One region of the Parviterribacter multiflagellatus genome, then DNA from elsewhere that is predicted to be linked to it. Evidence: riboswitches for the same ligand, from Rfam matches in the RefSeq annotation. Region 1 holds a riboswitch; the other holds the start of a gene.
The links. Region 1 has a riboswitch for ZMP and ZTP ahead of serC (phosphoserine transaminase). Riboswitches for the same ligand answer to the same signal wherever they lie in the genome.
Positions count from the first base shown of each region.

Region 2: it holds a riboswitch for ZMP and ZTP, as region 1 does, so the genes downstream of both, glyA (serine hydroxymethyltransferase) here and serC (phosphoserine transaminase) in region 1, are expected to answer to the same signal.

Region 1 covers NZ_JBXPIZ010000008.1:44,875-52,233, reverse strand. The annotation lists gene AC1UE5_RS17530 (MMPL family transporter) at 1-488, opposite strand, end outside; gene AC1UE5_RS17525 (MarR family winged helix-turn-helix transcriptional regulator) at 613-1,107, shown strand; gene ilvC (ketol-acid reductoisomerase) at 1,152-2,141, shown strand; ZMP/ZTP riboswitch at 2,208-2,291, shown strand; gene serC (phosphoserine transaminase) at 2,322-3,443, shown strand; gene serA (phosphoglycerate dehydrogenase) at 3,440-5,047, shown strand; gene AC1UE5_RS17505 (hypothetical protein) at 5,149-5,598, shown strand; gene AC1UE5_RS17500 (hypothetical protein) at 5,622-6,560, shown strand; gene AC1UE5_RS17495 (RNA polymerase sigma factor) at 6,557-7,359, shown strand, end outside.
Region 2 covers NZ_JBXPIZ010000004.1:383,330-390,688, reverse strand. The annotation lists gene AC1UE5_RS11255 (glycosyltransferase) at 1-594, shown strand, start outside; gene AC1UE5_RS11250 (DUF6597 domain-containing transcriptional factor) at 591-1,415, opposite strand; gene AC1UE5_RS11245 (calcium-binding protein) at 1,532-2,989, shown strand; gene glyA (serine hydroxymethyltransferase) at 2,993-4,285, opposite strand; ZMP/ZTP riboswitch at 4,308-4,392, opposite strand; gene AC1UE5_RS11235 (STAS domain-containing protein) at 4,432-4,770, opposite strand; gene AC1UE5_RS11230 (L-threonylcarbamoyladenylate synthase) at 4,812-5,441, opposite strand; gene prmC (peptide chain release factor N(5)-glutamine methyltransferase) at 5,438-6,262, opposite strand; gene prfA (peptide chain release factor 1) at 6,270-7,331, opposite strand; gene AC1UE5_RS11215 (EamA family transporter) at 7,353-7,359, shown strand, end outside.

The DNA.
Region 1 (7,359 bases):
TGGCCGGTGACCGCTACCTGGACGCCGTCGCGCGACGCGCGCTCGGCCGCCTCGATCAGCGCCGTGCCGGTCTCGACCGGGACGTCGGACGCGTTCTCCACCGCCAGCGGCAGCCGCACGAGCGCGGTGCGCCCGTCCTCCGAGACCTGCGCTGCGGGCGGTTCCGCTCCTCGGGCGATCCCTTCAAGCCCGCGCGCCTCGGTCAGCACGCGGTCGACCTGCTCCCGGACGGCCGGCGCGGACGCGTCCTCGGCCCGCCAGACGACGTCGATCGTCTCGGGCGACTGGCCAGGGAAGCGCTCGGTGAGCCGCTCGGCCGCGGCCTTGGACTCCGAGCCCGGTGTCGAGTAGTCGGCCGACCACTCGCCGTGGAACGCGGTGGCGAGCCCGAACGCCGCGACGAGGGCGACCACCCAGCCGAAGACGACGAGCCGGCGGCGCCGGAACATCCGGTCGGCGAGGCGGGCGAGTGGGGTCTGGAGCGGCATCGTTCCCTTTCTTTCCGTCTCAACAGTTGACACGGAAAACGTTGACGGCGGAAACGTACGCGCTCAACAGTTGACGTGTCAAGTGTTGATTTCGAAAAGATCACCTCCTACAGTTCTCGCCGCCATGGGTCACATCGAGCCGAAGTTCCAGGGCTGGTACGGCACGCTTCAGGCGACGCTCCGGTCCCTGGAGAAGATCGAGCAGGAGGTCGAGGCCGAGTCGGGCCTGCCGATGCCCTGGTTCGAGCTCCTCTACTACCTGTGCAAGGACACCGAGCACGACGGCCGCTGGCGCATGGGGGAGCTGGCCGACATGACGCTGCTCTCGCGCGGCGGCGTCACGCGCCTGGTCGCGCGGATGGAGGAGGCGGGCCTCGTGCGCCGCGAGACGCCGCCCGAGAACCGGCGCGTCACGTACGCCGTCATCACGCCGAAGGGCAGGGAGACGATGGAGCGGGCGGCCCCGCTCCAGAAGGCGGCGGTCGAGAAGTACTTCGGCGCGGCGATCACCGACGAGGAAGCCGAGACGCTGCGGCAGATCAGCGTGCGCGTGCTCGAGCTCGTGGGGGAGCGCTGCGACTGGGTCATCAAGGACCTCACCGCCGCGCCTAATTCGTAGGTGAACCCAACGTCGCGCGCGCGTACGCGCTAGGTTCCACCGCCATGTACTACGACGACGACGCCGACCTCGGCCTGCTCGAGGGGAAGACCGTGGCCATCATCGGCTACGGCTCCCAGGGGCACGCGCATGCGCAGAACCTCAAGGACTCCGGAGTTGACGTCGTCGTAGGCCTTCGTCCCGACTCCAAGAGCGTCGAGCAGGCCAAGCAGGACGGCCTGCGCGTGCTGGACGTCGCCGACGCCGCCAGCGCGGGCGACATCGTCATGCTCCTCACCCCGGACGAGCTGCACCGGCAGATCTGGGAGAGCGACGTCCGCGACGGCATCGCCGAGGGCAACCTGCTCCTCTTCGGCCACGGCTTCAGCGTCCACTACGGCGAGGTCGAGCCGCCCGCGGGCGTCGACGTCGCGCTGGCCGCCCCGAAGGGCCCGGGCCACCTGGTCCGCCGCCAGTACACCGAGGGCTCCGGCGTGCCGGGCCTGATCGCGATCCACCAGGACGCGACGGGCAACGCCAAGGCGCTCGCGCTCGCGTACGCCAAGGGCATCGGCTGCACCCGCGGCGGCGTCATCGAGACGTCGTTCAAGGACGAGACGGAGACCGACCTCTTCGGCGAGCAGGCCGTGCTGTGCGGCGGCGCCTCCGAGCTGGTCCAGGCCGGCTTCGAGACGCTCGTCAACGCCGGCTACGACCCGCAGATGGCGTACTTCGAGTGCCTCCACGAGCTCAAGCTCATCGTGGACCTCATGTACGAGAAGGGCCTCGCGGGCATGCGGTACTCGATCTCCAACACGGCCGAGTACGGCGACTACACCCGCGGCAAGCGCGTCATCACCGAGGAGACGCGCGCCAACATGAAGAAGATCCTCGAGGAGATCCAGGACGGCACCTTCGCGCGCGAGTGGATCGCCGAGAACCGCGCGGGCCAGGAGAACTTCAAGCGCATGCGCGAGGAGCAGGCGAGGGGCCAGATCGAGACGACCGGCAAGGAGCTGCGGTCGAAGATGGACTGGATCAAGACCGAGTTCTGAGCCGCGCCCGCCGGTTCTTGACGAATCGGTGACAAGCCGCTCGCACCCGCTCGATATGCTCGCCCAAGGCGCCGCCGCGACTGGCGTCTTGGGTGGAGCACCACCGGGAAGCGGCGGCCGCATCAGCCGCCGCACGCCTGGGCACCTCTGTTCTGAACCACGAACTTCGGAGCTGTCCGCATGACGTCGACCGCGACGGTGGAGATCCCGCCGGACCTGAAGCCCCAAGACGGCCGTTTCGGCGCCGGGCCCTCGAAGGTCCGCCCCGAGCAGCTGCAGCACCTCGCCGACCACGGCGTGGCCATCATGGGCACCTCGCACCGCCAGGCGCCCGTCAAGGGCGTCGTCAAGCGCGTCCGCGAGGGCCTCGCCGACCTCTTCCAGCTGCCCGACGGCTACGAGGTCATCCTCGGCAACGGCGGCACCACCGCCTTCTGGGACGCGCTGGCGTTCGGCGTCGTCCGCGACCGCGCGCTGCACCTGACCTACGGCGAGTTCTCGTCGAAGTTCGCCAAGGTCACGCAGGCCGCGCCGTTCCTCGGCGACTCGATCGTCGTCTCGGCCGACCCGGGCTCCGCGCCCGCGCCGCGCGACGACGACGCCGCCGACGTGGTCGCCTGGGCCCACAACGAGACCTCGACCGGCGTGATGGTGCCGATCGAGCGTCCGGCCGGCGACTCGCTCGTCCTCATCGACGCGACGTCCGGCGCCGGCGGCCTGGCCGTCGACGTGTCGAACGCCGACGTCTACTACTTCGCGCCGCAGAAGTCGTTCGCCTCGGACGGCGGCCTGTGGCTCGCGCTCGCCAGCCCGGCCGCGATCGAGCGGATCGAGGAGATCGGCAAGACGGACCGCTGGGTCCCGGACTTCCTCTCGATCCCCACGGCGCTGGACAACTCGCGCAAGGACCAGACCTACAACACGCCCGCGGTCGCGACGCTCCTGCTGCTCGCCGACCAGCTCGACTGGATGTGCTCCAACGGCGGCCTGGACTTCACGGTCGGCCGCACGAAGGCCTCCTCGGACCACCTCTACGGCTGGGCCGAGAAGACCGAGTACACCTCGCCGTTCGTGCAGGACCCGGCGCACCGCTCGCTGGTCATCGGCACGATCGACTTCAGCGACGACGTCGACGCCGCGCAGGTCGCCAAGACGCTGCGCGCGAACGGCATCGTCGACGTCGAGCCGTACCGCAAGCTCGGGCGCAACCAGCTCCGCGTCGCGATGTTCCCGGCCATCGAGCCGGACGACGTGAAGGCCCTGACGGCCTGCATCGAGTACGTCGTGGAGAACCAGGCATGACCAAGGTCCTCGTCGCCGAGAAGATCGGCCAGAGCGGGATCGACCTGCTCCGCGAGCACTTCGACGTCGACACCGCGTTCGACGCCGACGGCTTCGACCTCCCGAGCCGGATCGCCGAGTACGACGGCATCCTGATCCGCTCCGCCACGAAGATGACGGCCGACCTCATCGAGGCCGGCACGAACCTGCGCGTCATCGGGCGCGCGGGCGTGGGCGTCGACAACGTCGACGTCCCGGCCGCCACCAAGCGCGGCATCGTCGTGGCCAACGCCCCGCAGTCCAACGTCGTCACCGCGGCCGAGCACACCGTGGCGATGCTGCTCGCCGTCGCGCGCAACATCCCGCAGGCGCACAAGTCGCTCGTCGAGGGCCGCTGGGACCGCTCGAAGTACAGCGGCGTCGAGCTGCTCGACAAGACGCTGGGCATCCTCGGCTTCGGCCGCATCGGCCAGCTGGTGGCCGAGCGCGCGAAGTCGTTCGGCATGCGCATCGTCGCGTTCGACCCGTTCGTGTCGGCCGAGCGCTACAAGGAGCTGGGCGTCGAGAAGGCCGAGACGTCCGACGACGTGTACGCGGCCGCCGACTTCCTCACGCTCCACCTGCCCAAGACGCCGGAGACCGAGGGCTGGCTCAACGCCGAGGCGCTCGCGAAGTGCAAGGACGGCGTCTTCGTGATCAACGTGGCCCGCGGGCCGCTGATCGTCGACGAGGACCTCGAGGCCGCGATCGCGTCCGGCAAGGTCGGCGGCGCGGCGCTCGACGTCTTCCGCTCCGAGCCGGTCACCGAGCATCCGCTGTTCGGCAACCCCAAGGTCGTCGTGACGCCGCACCTCGGCGCCTCGACCGCCGAGGCCAACGACCGCGCCGGCTACCAGGTGGCCGAGCAGATCATCGCGGCGCTCAACGGCGGCAGCGTGACGACCGCGGTCAACGCGCCGGCCGTCAAGGCGGAGGACCTCGAGGTGCTCGGGCCGTTCGTCCCGCTCACCCAGGGCCTGTCGCGCCTGGCGTCGACGCTCGCCGAGAGCTCCTCGGTCGACTGCGTCGAGGTCGAGTCGCTGGGCCGCATCGCCGAGCGCGACACCCGTCCGCTGGGCACCGCCGCGCTGCTCGGCGTCCTCTCCGGGCGCACCGAGGAGGAGGCGAACGCGGTGAACGCGCCGTTCCTCGCCGAGGAGCGCGGCATCGAGCTGATCGAGACGAAGAACGCGCACGCGCGCGACTTCACCGACCTGGTCCGCATCACGGTGCGGTCGGGCGGCGTCGAGACGCGCGTCGTCGGCACGACCCTGGGCAACCGCGACCGGCCGCACCTCCTGGAGGCGTGGGGCCAGCGGTTCAACCTCCAGCTCACCGAGCACCTCGCGCTCTTCCGCTACCAGGACGTGCCGGGCCAGATCGGCCGCGTCGGCACGCTCTTCGGCGAGGCCGGCGTCAACATCGCCTCGGCCGCCGTCGGCTACAAGACCGACGAGGACGAGGGCGAGGACGGCGTCGCGGTGATGGTCGTCACCACGTCCGACCCGATCCCGCAGGAGCTCGTCGACCGCATCGTCGCGACCGACGGCTTCCTCGACGGCCGCGCCGTCGCGCTGACCGCCTAGCGCCACCGCTGCATCCGCCCGCCGCGTCCGCCGAAGGTCGGACGCGGCGGTGCGCGGACCCCTGAGCCGTCACGCTGGCGGAGGCCTCCGGTCGTACGGGTATGACCAGAACTCTCCGCAACGCGCTCGCCGCGACCGCCCTGCTCGCCGTCGCCGCGGCGCCCTCCGCTGCCGTCGCGAAGGACCGGGACGCGCACTCGCAGACCTCGCTCACCGTCACGCTGTCGTACGACGACGGCCGCGCAGCCGAGAAGATCGACTGCGGCAAGGAGCTCCAGGACACCCGCGTGCTCTGCTACGGCTTCGTCGGCGACCAGGTCGCCGCGGCCCGCGCGGCCGGCGCGACCAAGGTCCGCACGCGCAGCACCTACGACGACGGCGACTGGGCGGATGCGACCTACCGCGTGCCCGCCACCGACACCGAGCGGTTCACGACGGTGAGCAAGACCTCGTTCAACGGCCGCGAGCGGACGTTCCGCTACACCGCCTCGATCGAGGAGTACCGCCAGCGCGCCGCCGAGGCGCGCAAGAACGCGCGGGTGGCGCGCTGAGCCTCACGCGCACAGCGGGGTCGGTGGCCGTCGCGGCGCTCGCCGCGGCGGCCCTGACCCCTGCGCCGGCGGCGCGCGCGGCGAAGTGGCTCGCGCCGCCGGACCTGCAGGCGGTGCCGGTCGCCGCCGGCACGGTCGAGCACCAGGTCCTCGACCGGCGCATCACGCGCTCGGACGGCGTGCTCGGGCGGGTCACGCGCATCGAGCACTGGATCGCGGCCGACGCCGCGCGGACCGTCGTCACCGGGCCGCGGGGCGGCGTGCAGAGCGAGGACGCGCTCGCGCCCGACGGGACGTGGCGGGTGTGGAACGCGATGGAGCCGCGCGTGCTGCGCGAGTACCGGCTCGACGACCCGGCACCGCTGATCCGCTGGAACGCCGCGACGCAGGCCGAGCTGCTAAGGGCGCAGCTGAGGGCCGGCGTGCTGAAGCGCGCAGGCGCCGGCCCGCGCCGGTTCGGGCAGCGCACGGTCGTGCTCGTCGACGGCCCGAACGCCGGCGACGGCCCGCGCGAGCGCGACCGCATCCTCGCGCTCGCCGGCTCGCTGCGGATCGTCGAGCGCGAGCTGACCGTGGGCGACGTGGTCGTGACCGAGCGGCTCACGCGGCTCGAGACGCGGCCGCGCGACGAGCGCCAGCTCCAGCTCGGTCCGCACCCCGAGGCCGTGCCGCGCATCGCGCCGGCCGACGTCGGCGACCTGATGCTGGAGCGCAAGGCCGGGATCGACCGGCTGGGGGAGGTCGGCGACACCGCCGCGCGCGCCGCCTCGGGAGCGCGTGCCGCGATCGTCTGCGCGCGCCGCGCGTCGCTGCTGGAGAGCCCGCAGGGCATGGTCGTCGGCGCCGTGCTGCGCGGCGACCGCGTGCGGCTGCTGCGCCGCGACCGCTCCCGCCGCTGGCTGTTCGTCCGCACCGACCTGGGCGGGCGTGGCTGGCTCGCCCGGAGCCACGTGTGCACGTGAGCGCGCCCCGAGCCGGCGCGCCGGACGCCGCGGACGTCGCGCTCATCGACCGCTTCCGGGCGGGCGACCAGGCCGCCTTCGCCCGCCTGCACGCGCGCCACCACCGGGCGCTGGAGCGGTACGCCTACCGCGTGCTCGGCGATCACGCGCTGGCCGAGGACGTCGTGCAGGAGGCGTTCCTGCGCGCGTCGCGGGCGCTGCTGCGCGACGCGCCGCCGCTCAAGCTCCGCGCGTTCCTCTTCACGCTCGTGCGCAACTGCGCGCTGGACGAGCTGGCCCGTCGCCGCGCCGAGCCGCACGACCCGGCGAGCGTCCACCTCGTCAGCGTGCCCGAGCCGGACGGCGATCCGCACGTCCGGATGGAGCGTGCGGCCGACCTGCGCCACGTGCTCGCCGACCTCGCCGCGCTGCCGGCGCCGCAGCGCCACGCGCTGATCCGGCGCGAGCTCGACGGTGAGTCGCACGAGCAGATCGGGCGGGAGCTGGGCATCGCCGAGAGCGCGTCGCGCTCGCTCGTGCACCGGGCGCGGCGGTCGCTGGGGCGCGGCGTGGCGGCCCGTACCGCGGACTGCACGTCGGTGCAGGAGGCGCTGCTGGTGGCGTTCGACGCCCGCCGCCGCGCCCCGGTGCATGCGCTGCGCCACGTCGCCACGTGCCCGGCGTGCCGGGCGTTCCGCGCGGACCTGCGCGGCCTGCGGCGCACGCTCGACCTGCTCGTGCCCGGGCCGGCGCTGCTGCTGTTCGGCGGCGCGCTCGGCATCAAGGCGGCGCTGGGCTCCAAGCCCGCGGCGGTCGTCGC
Region 2 (7,359 bases), on a different contig from region 1:
ATCGTGATCGACTGCGGCGTGGACCTCGACGCGTTCGCGCCCGCCGACCCGGCCGCCGCACGCGCGGAGCTCGGCCTCGCCGATGCGCCCGGCCCGGTGTTCCTCTTCGCGGGCTCGCTGATCGAGCGCAAGAACGTCGTGCGGCTGCGCGACGCGTTCGCCGCCTTCGGGCGCGGGACGCTCGTCTGCGTCGGTGACGGCGAGCTGCGCGGCGAGCTGGAGGGCCGTGAGGGCATCGTCCTGCGCGGCCGGGTCCCCCACGCCGAGATCCCCCGCTACATGGCCGCCGCGGACGCGCTCGTCCTGCCGTCGCTGGAGGAGCCGCTCGGCCAGGTCGTCCTGGAGGCGATGGCGTCGCAGCGGTCGGTCGTCGCGACGACGGTCGGCGGGCCACCCGAGTTCGTCACGCCCGAGGCGGGTGCGCTCGTCGACCCGCTCGACGTCGACAGCATCCGCGCCGGGCTGGAGCGCGCGGCCGCGCTCGGCACCCCGAACCCCGCCGCGCGCGCCGCGGCCGAGCCGCACGCGCTCTCCCGCCAGGTCGAGCGGATGGAGGCCGTGCTGCGCGCGGCTGCCGCGAGCCGCCGCCGCTAGGCCGCCGCCAGCTCCTCGCGCGCCGCCGCGCACACGGCGACGTACTGCGCCGGCGGCATCCCGACCACCGCGCGGAAGTCGTTGACGAAGTGCGCCTGGTCGAAGTAGCCGAGATCCAGCGCCATCGCCGCCCAGTCGTCGTGCTCGCCGTCCGCGAGCAGCTCCGCCGCCTGGTGGATGCGGTAGCGCTGCAGGACCCACTTCGGCCCCACGCCGACGTACCGGCGGAAGAGCCGCTGCAGCGTGCGCTGCGACATCCCGTACCGCTCGGCGACGTCAGCGGCGCGCAGGTTCGCGGGCTCCTCCAGCATCGCGACGATCATCCGGTGGATCGTCGCGACGTTCGAGTCCGGCGCCGGCCGCCGCGCGAGCAGGAACGCCTCGACCTCCTCCACGTGCGCGTCGAAGCCGGCGCCGCGCGCCGCGATGCGCTCCGCCAGCGCATCGCCGTCAGCCCCGAAGACCGCGCCGACCGGCAGCACCGCGTCGGTCAGCTCCCACGCCGGCGCGCCGTGGAAGGGCGCGAACGCCCCGGGACGGAACTTCGTCCCGAACGCCGCGCCGCGCCCGGTCAGCTCGCGCGCGAACCGCGCCGTGCCGATGCCGTGCACCCACGTGCCGCCCGGCTCCGACGCGACGTTCACCGAGGGGTGAGGGATGACCTGCTGGGTGAACGGCGGCCGCCCGCGCAGATCCCACTCGACCATCCAGTGCCGCTCGACCCAGGGCGCGAGGTCCGGGTGCGGCTCCTCGCGCGTGAGCCGGAAGTGGCGGAACCCCTCGCGCGGGTTGACGATGCCGCGGCGGCTGGTGGTCTCCATCCGCCCCCACGCTACCTCGCCGGGGTCCGGAGGCGGCGGCCCCGGCCGTCATCGGGGGTGCGTACCCGTCATCCCCCCGACGCGTGCCGGGGTCCCCGGCGGCGAAGGTCCCGGGCATGCCATCGACCCGCCTCCTGCTGACTGCCTTGGCCGCGACCGCGGCCCTCGGCGGCGCCGCCTCCACGGCCGGCGCCGCGACCCTCGCGTACGAGGGCGACGACCTCGTCTTCCGCGCCGCGAACGGCGAGGACAACGACGTCAACCTCTACCGCGGCAGCTTCGACAGCACGAAGGCCGCGATCGGCCCCGGCTACGGGAACACGCTCACCGCGTTCCCCGCCCAGTGCGACGACTACCGCGACAACGGCAACTTCGTCGAGTGCCCGCGGCCGGCCGGCGCGATCAAGTACGTCCTCGGCGACCTCGACGACTCGTTCGCCACCAGCTCCGACTTCTGGGCCGACGCGACGATCGTCGTGGAGGGCGGCGACGGCGCCGACGACCTCGGCGGCTTCGGCGCCAAGGAGACCCTGATCGGGGGCCCGGGCAACGACAAGCTGCGCGGCTGGACCAACGCCGACGTCCTCGACGGCGGCGACGGCGACGACACGCTGGAGGGCGGCGAGGGCGCCGACCGGCTGAGCGGCGGCAACGGCAACGACAACCTCGCGCCCGACGGCTACGAGCAGCAGTCGACCGACGTCGTCGACGGCGGCGCGGGCATCGACACGATCGACGCCGACTACAGCTCCCGCTTCACCGACAGCGACCCGCAGAGCGCGTTCACCCTCGGCGGAGGCGCGGACGACGGCCGGCCGGGCGAGAACGACGACATCCAGGGCGTCGAGCGCCTCACGCTCACCGCGCCGGGCGGCCGCATCGTCGGCACCGACGCGCCGGAGTTCATGAAGCTCCACCAGGTCGGCGAGCCCGGCGCGCTGATCGGCAACGGCGGCGACGACGAGCTGCGCGGCGGCGACGGCGAGGACACCGTCGACGGCGGCGCCGGCAACGACCGCCTCGACGGCGGCTTCGGCGACGACAACATCACCGGTGGGCCCGGCCGCGACACGATCACCGCCGACCAGGCCACCAGCGAGTGCAGCTACCTGTGGTGCAAGCACCCGTTCGGCAACGACACCGTCAACGTCCGCGACGGCGAGGCGGACTCGGTCACGTGCGGCACCGGCACCGACAAGGTGATCGCGGACGCCGCGGACACCATCGCGCCCGACTGCGAGCAGGTCGACCGCGCGGCCGCCGCCGGCCCCAAGCCCGTCGCGACGGACCCGAAGAAGGGCACGACGAAGAAGGACGGGGCGAACGGCAAGCAGCTCAAGCTCGCCCCGGCGCTGCGCAGCGGCCTCAAGCTCACCCTCACGGGCGTCAAGCGCGGCACGATGGTGCGCGCGCTGGAGGGCCGCAGGACCGTCGGCAGCGGCCGCGCGAAGCGCGGCGGCAAGGTGACGATCCGCTTCACCAAGGCCGCGAAGAAGCGGCTGGCGAAGAAGCACACGGTGAAGCTCACCGTCGTCGCGGGCAAGCGCCGGACGACGGTGACCCTCACGAAGTAGCGGCTAGGCCGTCGCGGCGGCCTTGCCCAGGTGCTCGTACAGGGGGTAGCGCTCGGCGATCGCGGCGACGCGGTCGCCGAGCTCCCCCTTGCGGGCCTCGAAGTCGTCCTGCAGCGCGGCCGCGATGATCTCGCCGATCTCGGCGAAGTCGTCGGCCTGGACGCCGCGGGTTGCCAGCGCCGAGGCGCCGACGCGCAGGCCCGACGAGACCGCCGGCGGACGCGGGTCGAACGGCACCGCGTTGCGGTTGACGGTGATGCCGATCTCGTGCAGCCGGTCCTCGGACTGCTGGCCGTCGATCGGGGACTCGCGCAGGTCGACGAGCACGAGGTGCACGTCGGTCCCGCCGGTGAGGACGTTGACGCCGTTGCCGGCGCCGACGAGCTTCTCAGCGACGGCCTGCGCGCCCGCGACGGTGCGCTCCTGCCGCTCGCGGAACGCCTCGGTCGCGGCGATCTTGAGCGCGATCGCCTTGCCGGCGATGACGTGCATCAGCGGGCCGCCCTGCTGGCCCGGGAAGACGGCCGAGTCGATCTTCTTCTGGTGCTCCTCGCGGCACAGGATCATGCCGCCGCGCGCGCCGCCGAGCGTCTTGTGGATCGTCGTGGTGACAACGTCGGCGTACGGCACCGGGTTCGGGTGGATGCCCGCGGCGACCAGGCCGGCGAAGTGCGCCATGTCGACCATGAGGAGCGCGCCGACCTCGTCGGCGATCGCGCGGAAGCGCTCGAAGTCGAGGATGCGCGGGTACGCAGACCAGCCGGCGAGCAGGAGCTTCGGCCGGCGCTCCTTCGCGATCCGCTCGACCTCGTCCATGTCGATGAGCGAGTCGGACTCGCGCACGTGGTACGGCGCGATGTCGTAGAGGCGCCCCGACACGTTGATCTTCATGCCGTGGCTGAGGTGACCACCGTGCGGGAGCGCGAGGCCCATGATCGTGTCGCCCGGCTGCAGCAGCGCGTGGTAGACCGCCGCGTTCGCCTGCGCGCCGGCGTGCGGCTGCACGTTCGCGTGGTCGGCGCCGAACAGCTCCTTCGCGCGGGTGATCGCCAGCATCTCGGCGACGTCCACGTGCTCGCAGCCGCCGTAGTACCGGCGGCCCGGGTAGCCCTCGGCGTACTTGTTCGTGAGCACCGAGCCCTGCGCGTCCAGCACGGCCTGCGGCACGAAGTTCTCGGACGCGATCATCTCGAGCGTCCGCTGCTGACGGCCGAGCTCGAGGTCGAGCACCTCGGCGATCTCGGGGTCCACGTCGGCGACGGGGCGGTTGAAGAAGTCCTGGGGCAGGTCGGTCACGGCGATCCTCCGAAGGTGTGCGGCGGGGTGCCCAGGCGCGCGGCGAGCTTGCCCCTGCCGCTTCCCGGTGGTCGGTTCCACCCGTGGCGCCAGTCGCGGCGGAGCACCCCCAAGGCTACCGCGTCCGGCCGGCCGGGCGGGCCGGATCAGGTGAGGTAGCGGTCGGGGTCGGAGGTGACCTCGAGGAGCTCCTCGAGGCGGGTGGTCTGGAGGACGCGCTGCACGACCCGGCCGCCGCGGACGAGCACGAGCTTCCAGCCGCCGCGGCGGGCGCGGCGCTGGGCGGAGACGATGCGCGCGAGGCCGGTGGAGTCGAGCATCGTCAGGCCGCGGAGGTCGACGAGGATGAGCTCGGGGCGCTGCAGCTCGATCGACAGCATCCGGCGGTCGAACGCGTACGCGGTGGCGAGATCGAGCTCCCCGGACAGGGTGACGCGGATCGTGCCAGGCCGGGGCTCGTGCTCGGTGACCTCGAGCGGAGCCATGCGGGCGACCCTACTCCTTCGCCGCAGTCAAGTTCCAACAGCTACAAGCCGGAGAGCCGCGCGCGCAGCTCGTCGCGCGCCAGCGCGCCCTCGCGCAGGACCTGCCAGTCGCGCGTCGTCTCGAACTGCCGCAGATCCACCACGGTCGACGGCGTGCCGGGCAGCTCGCCGCCGTCGAGCACCATGTCCGCCTCGCGCCGGATGTCCTCCGGCACGTCCTCCAGGCGCCGCGCGTCGGCGCCGCCGGCGTGGTTGGCGCTCGACTGCAGCACTGGCCAGCGCACCGACTCCAGCGCCGCGCACGACGGCGGGAGCGCCGGCACGCGCAGGCCGATCGTGTCCGGATCGGGCCCCGCCGCGAGCGGGAAGCGGTGCGCCGGGTTGGGCAGGAGCAGCGTCACGCCGCCGGGCACGAGCGCCTCGACCGCCGCACGCGTGCGGTCCCCCAGCTCCGGCAGCGCGGCCAGCGCCAGCTCGACGCGGAAGAACATCACCGCCGACGGCTTCTCCGGCCGCCGTCCCTTCAGCTCGTACAGCCGCGCGACCGCGTCGTCGAGGTCCGGCTCGCAGGCCAGCCCGTAGACCGTGTCCGCGGGGAAGACCGCCACGCCGCCCACCGCGATGCACCGCGCGAACGTCGCCGCGTCCTCGACCGACACCGAGACCGTCATCGCCGCCCGATCACCACCCGCTCGATCCGCGCGAGGTCGCGCCGGATCTCCACGTCGCCGAACGCCGCGCCCGCCATCAGCGCCGCGACCTCCTGCGCCTGCCCCTCGCCGATCTCCAGCGCCACGAACCGCACGCCGCTCGCCTCGCCGCACCGCGCCACCAGCCGCCGCACGACGTCGAGCCCGTCGTCACCCCCGAACAGGGCGCCGGACGGCTCGTGGCGCACCTCGGCGGGGAGCCGCTCGCCGCGCGCGACGTAGGGCGGGTTGGAGATCACGGCGTCGTAGCTGCCCGTGAACAGGTCATCCTGAACGAACGCGACGTCCAGACCGAGCCGCGCCGCGTTCGCGCGCGCGACCTCCAGCGCATCCGCGCTCACGTCCGTGCCGGTCACCTGGAGCGACGGCCGCTCCTCCTTCAGCGCCAGCGCGATCGCCCCGCTGCCCGTCCCCACGTCCACGACCGTCGAGCCCTGCGGCAGCTCCAGCCCCGCCTCCACCAGCAGCTCCGTCTCGGGCCGCGGCACGAGCACGCGCGGGTCGACCTCCAGCTCGATGCGCCGGAAGCCCTTCGTGCCCACCAGGTACGCGACGGGCTCGCGCCCGACGGTCCGCCGCCGCACGAGGTCGCGGAAGGCCGACGCCGCCGGGCCCGCCACCTCGGCGTCCGGCTCGGTGTAGAGCTTCGTCCGCGAGACGCCCATCGCGTGCGCGAGCAGCACCTCCGCGTCGAGCCGCGGCGTGTCGACCTGCGCGGCGTTCAGCGCCACGAGCGCCGAGTCCAGCGCCTCGCGCACGGGCGTGCCGGAGAACGGCGTCACGTGTGCCTCAGGCGGTCGCCGCGTCGGCGCCGGCCTGCTGCTCGAGCTTGCGGCGCTTCTCGTCGTTCTGGAGCGCGTTGGTGAAGCCCTCCAGCTCCCCCTCGAGCACCTGCTCGAGGTTGTGCTGCGTGAGCTTGATGCGGTGGTCGGTCACCCGCCGCTCGCCGTAGTTGTACGTGCGGATCTTCTCGGCGCGCTCGCCGGAGCCGACCTGCGAGCGCCGGTCCGCCGACACCGCGGCCTGCTGCTCGGCCAGCGCCGCCTCGTACAGCCGCGCGCGCAGCACCTTCATCGCGCGCTCGCGGTTCTGCAGCTGCGACTTCTCGTCCTGCATCGACACGACGACGCCCGACGGCTTGTGCGTGATGCGCACCGCCGAGTCGGTCGTGTTGACCGACTGGCCGCCGGGGCCGGACGAGCGGTAGACGTCGATCTGGAGGTCGTTCGGGTCGATGTGGACGTCGACCTCCTCCGCCTCGGGCAGCACGGCCACCGTCGCGGTGGACGTGTGGATGCGGCCCTGGGACTCGGTCGCCGGGACGCGCTGGACGCGGTGCGTGCCGCCCTCGTACTTGAAGACGCTGAACGCGCCGTCGCCGCGGATCTCCAGCGTGTACTTGCCGTCGCCGACCTCCATCGCCTCGGCGGTGAAGCCGCGGCGCTCGGCGTACTTGGAGAGCATCCGGAAGAGGTCGCCGGCCCACAGCCCGGCCTCCTCGCCGCCCGCGCCGCCCTGGATCTCGACGATGACGTTCTTGTCGTCGTTGGGGTCGCGCTCGACCATCGCGAGGCGGATCTCGTCCTCGAGCTCGGTCACCCGCTCGCGCGCCGCGCCGAGCTCCTCGCGCAGCTCGGGGTCCTCCATCTCGGCAAGCATCTCCTGCGCGCCCTCGACGTCGCTGACCGCCCGGCGCCACTCGGCCGCGAGCTTCGCGGCGGGCTCCAGCTGGCGGTACGTGCGACCGACCGCGGCGTAGCGCTCGCGGTCCGCGATCACCTCGGGATCGCTCATCTCGCGCTCGGCCTCGGCGAAGCGCACCTCGATCTGCTGAACGAGCTGCTCGATCATGCGCCTGCCAGTCTAGGCGGGGTGCTCG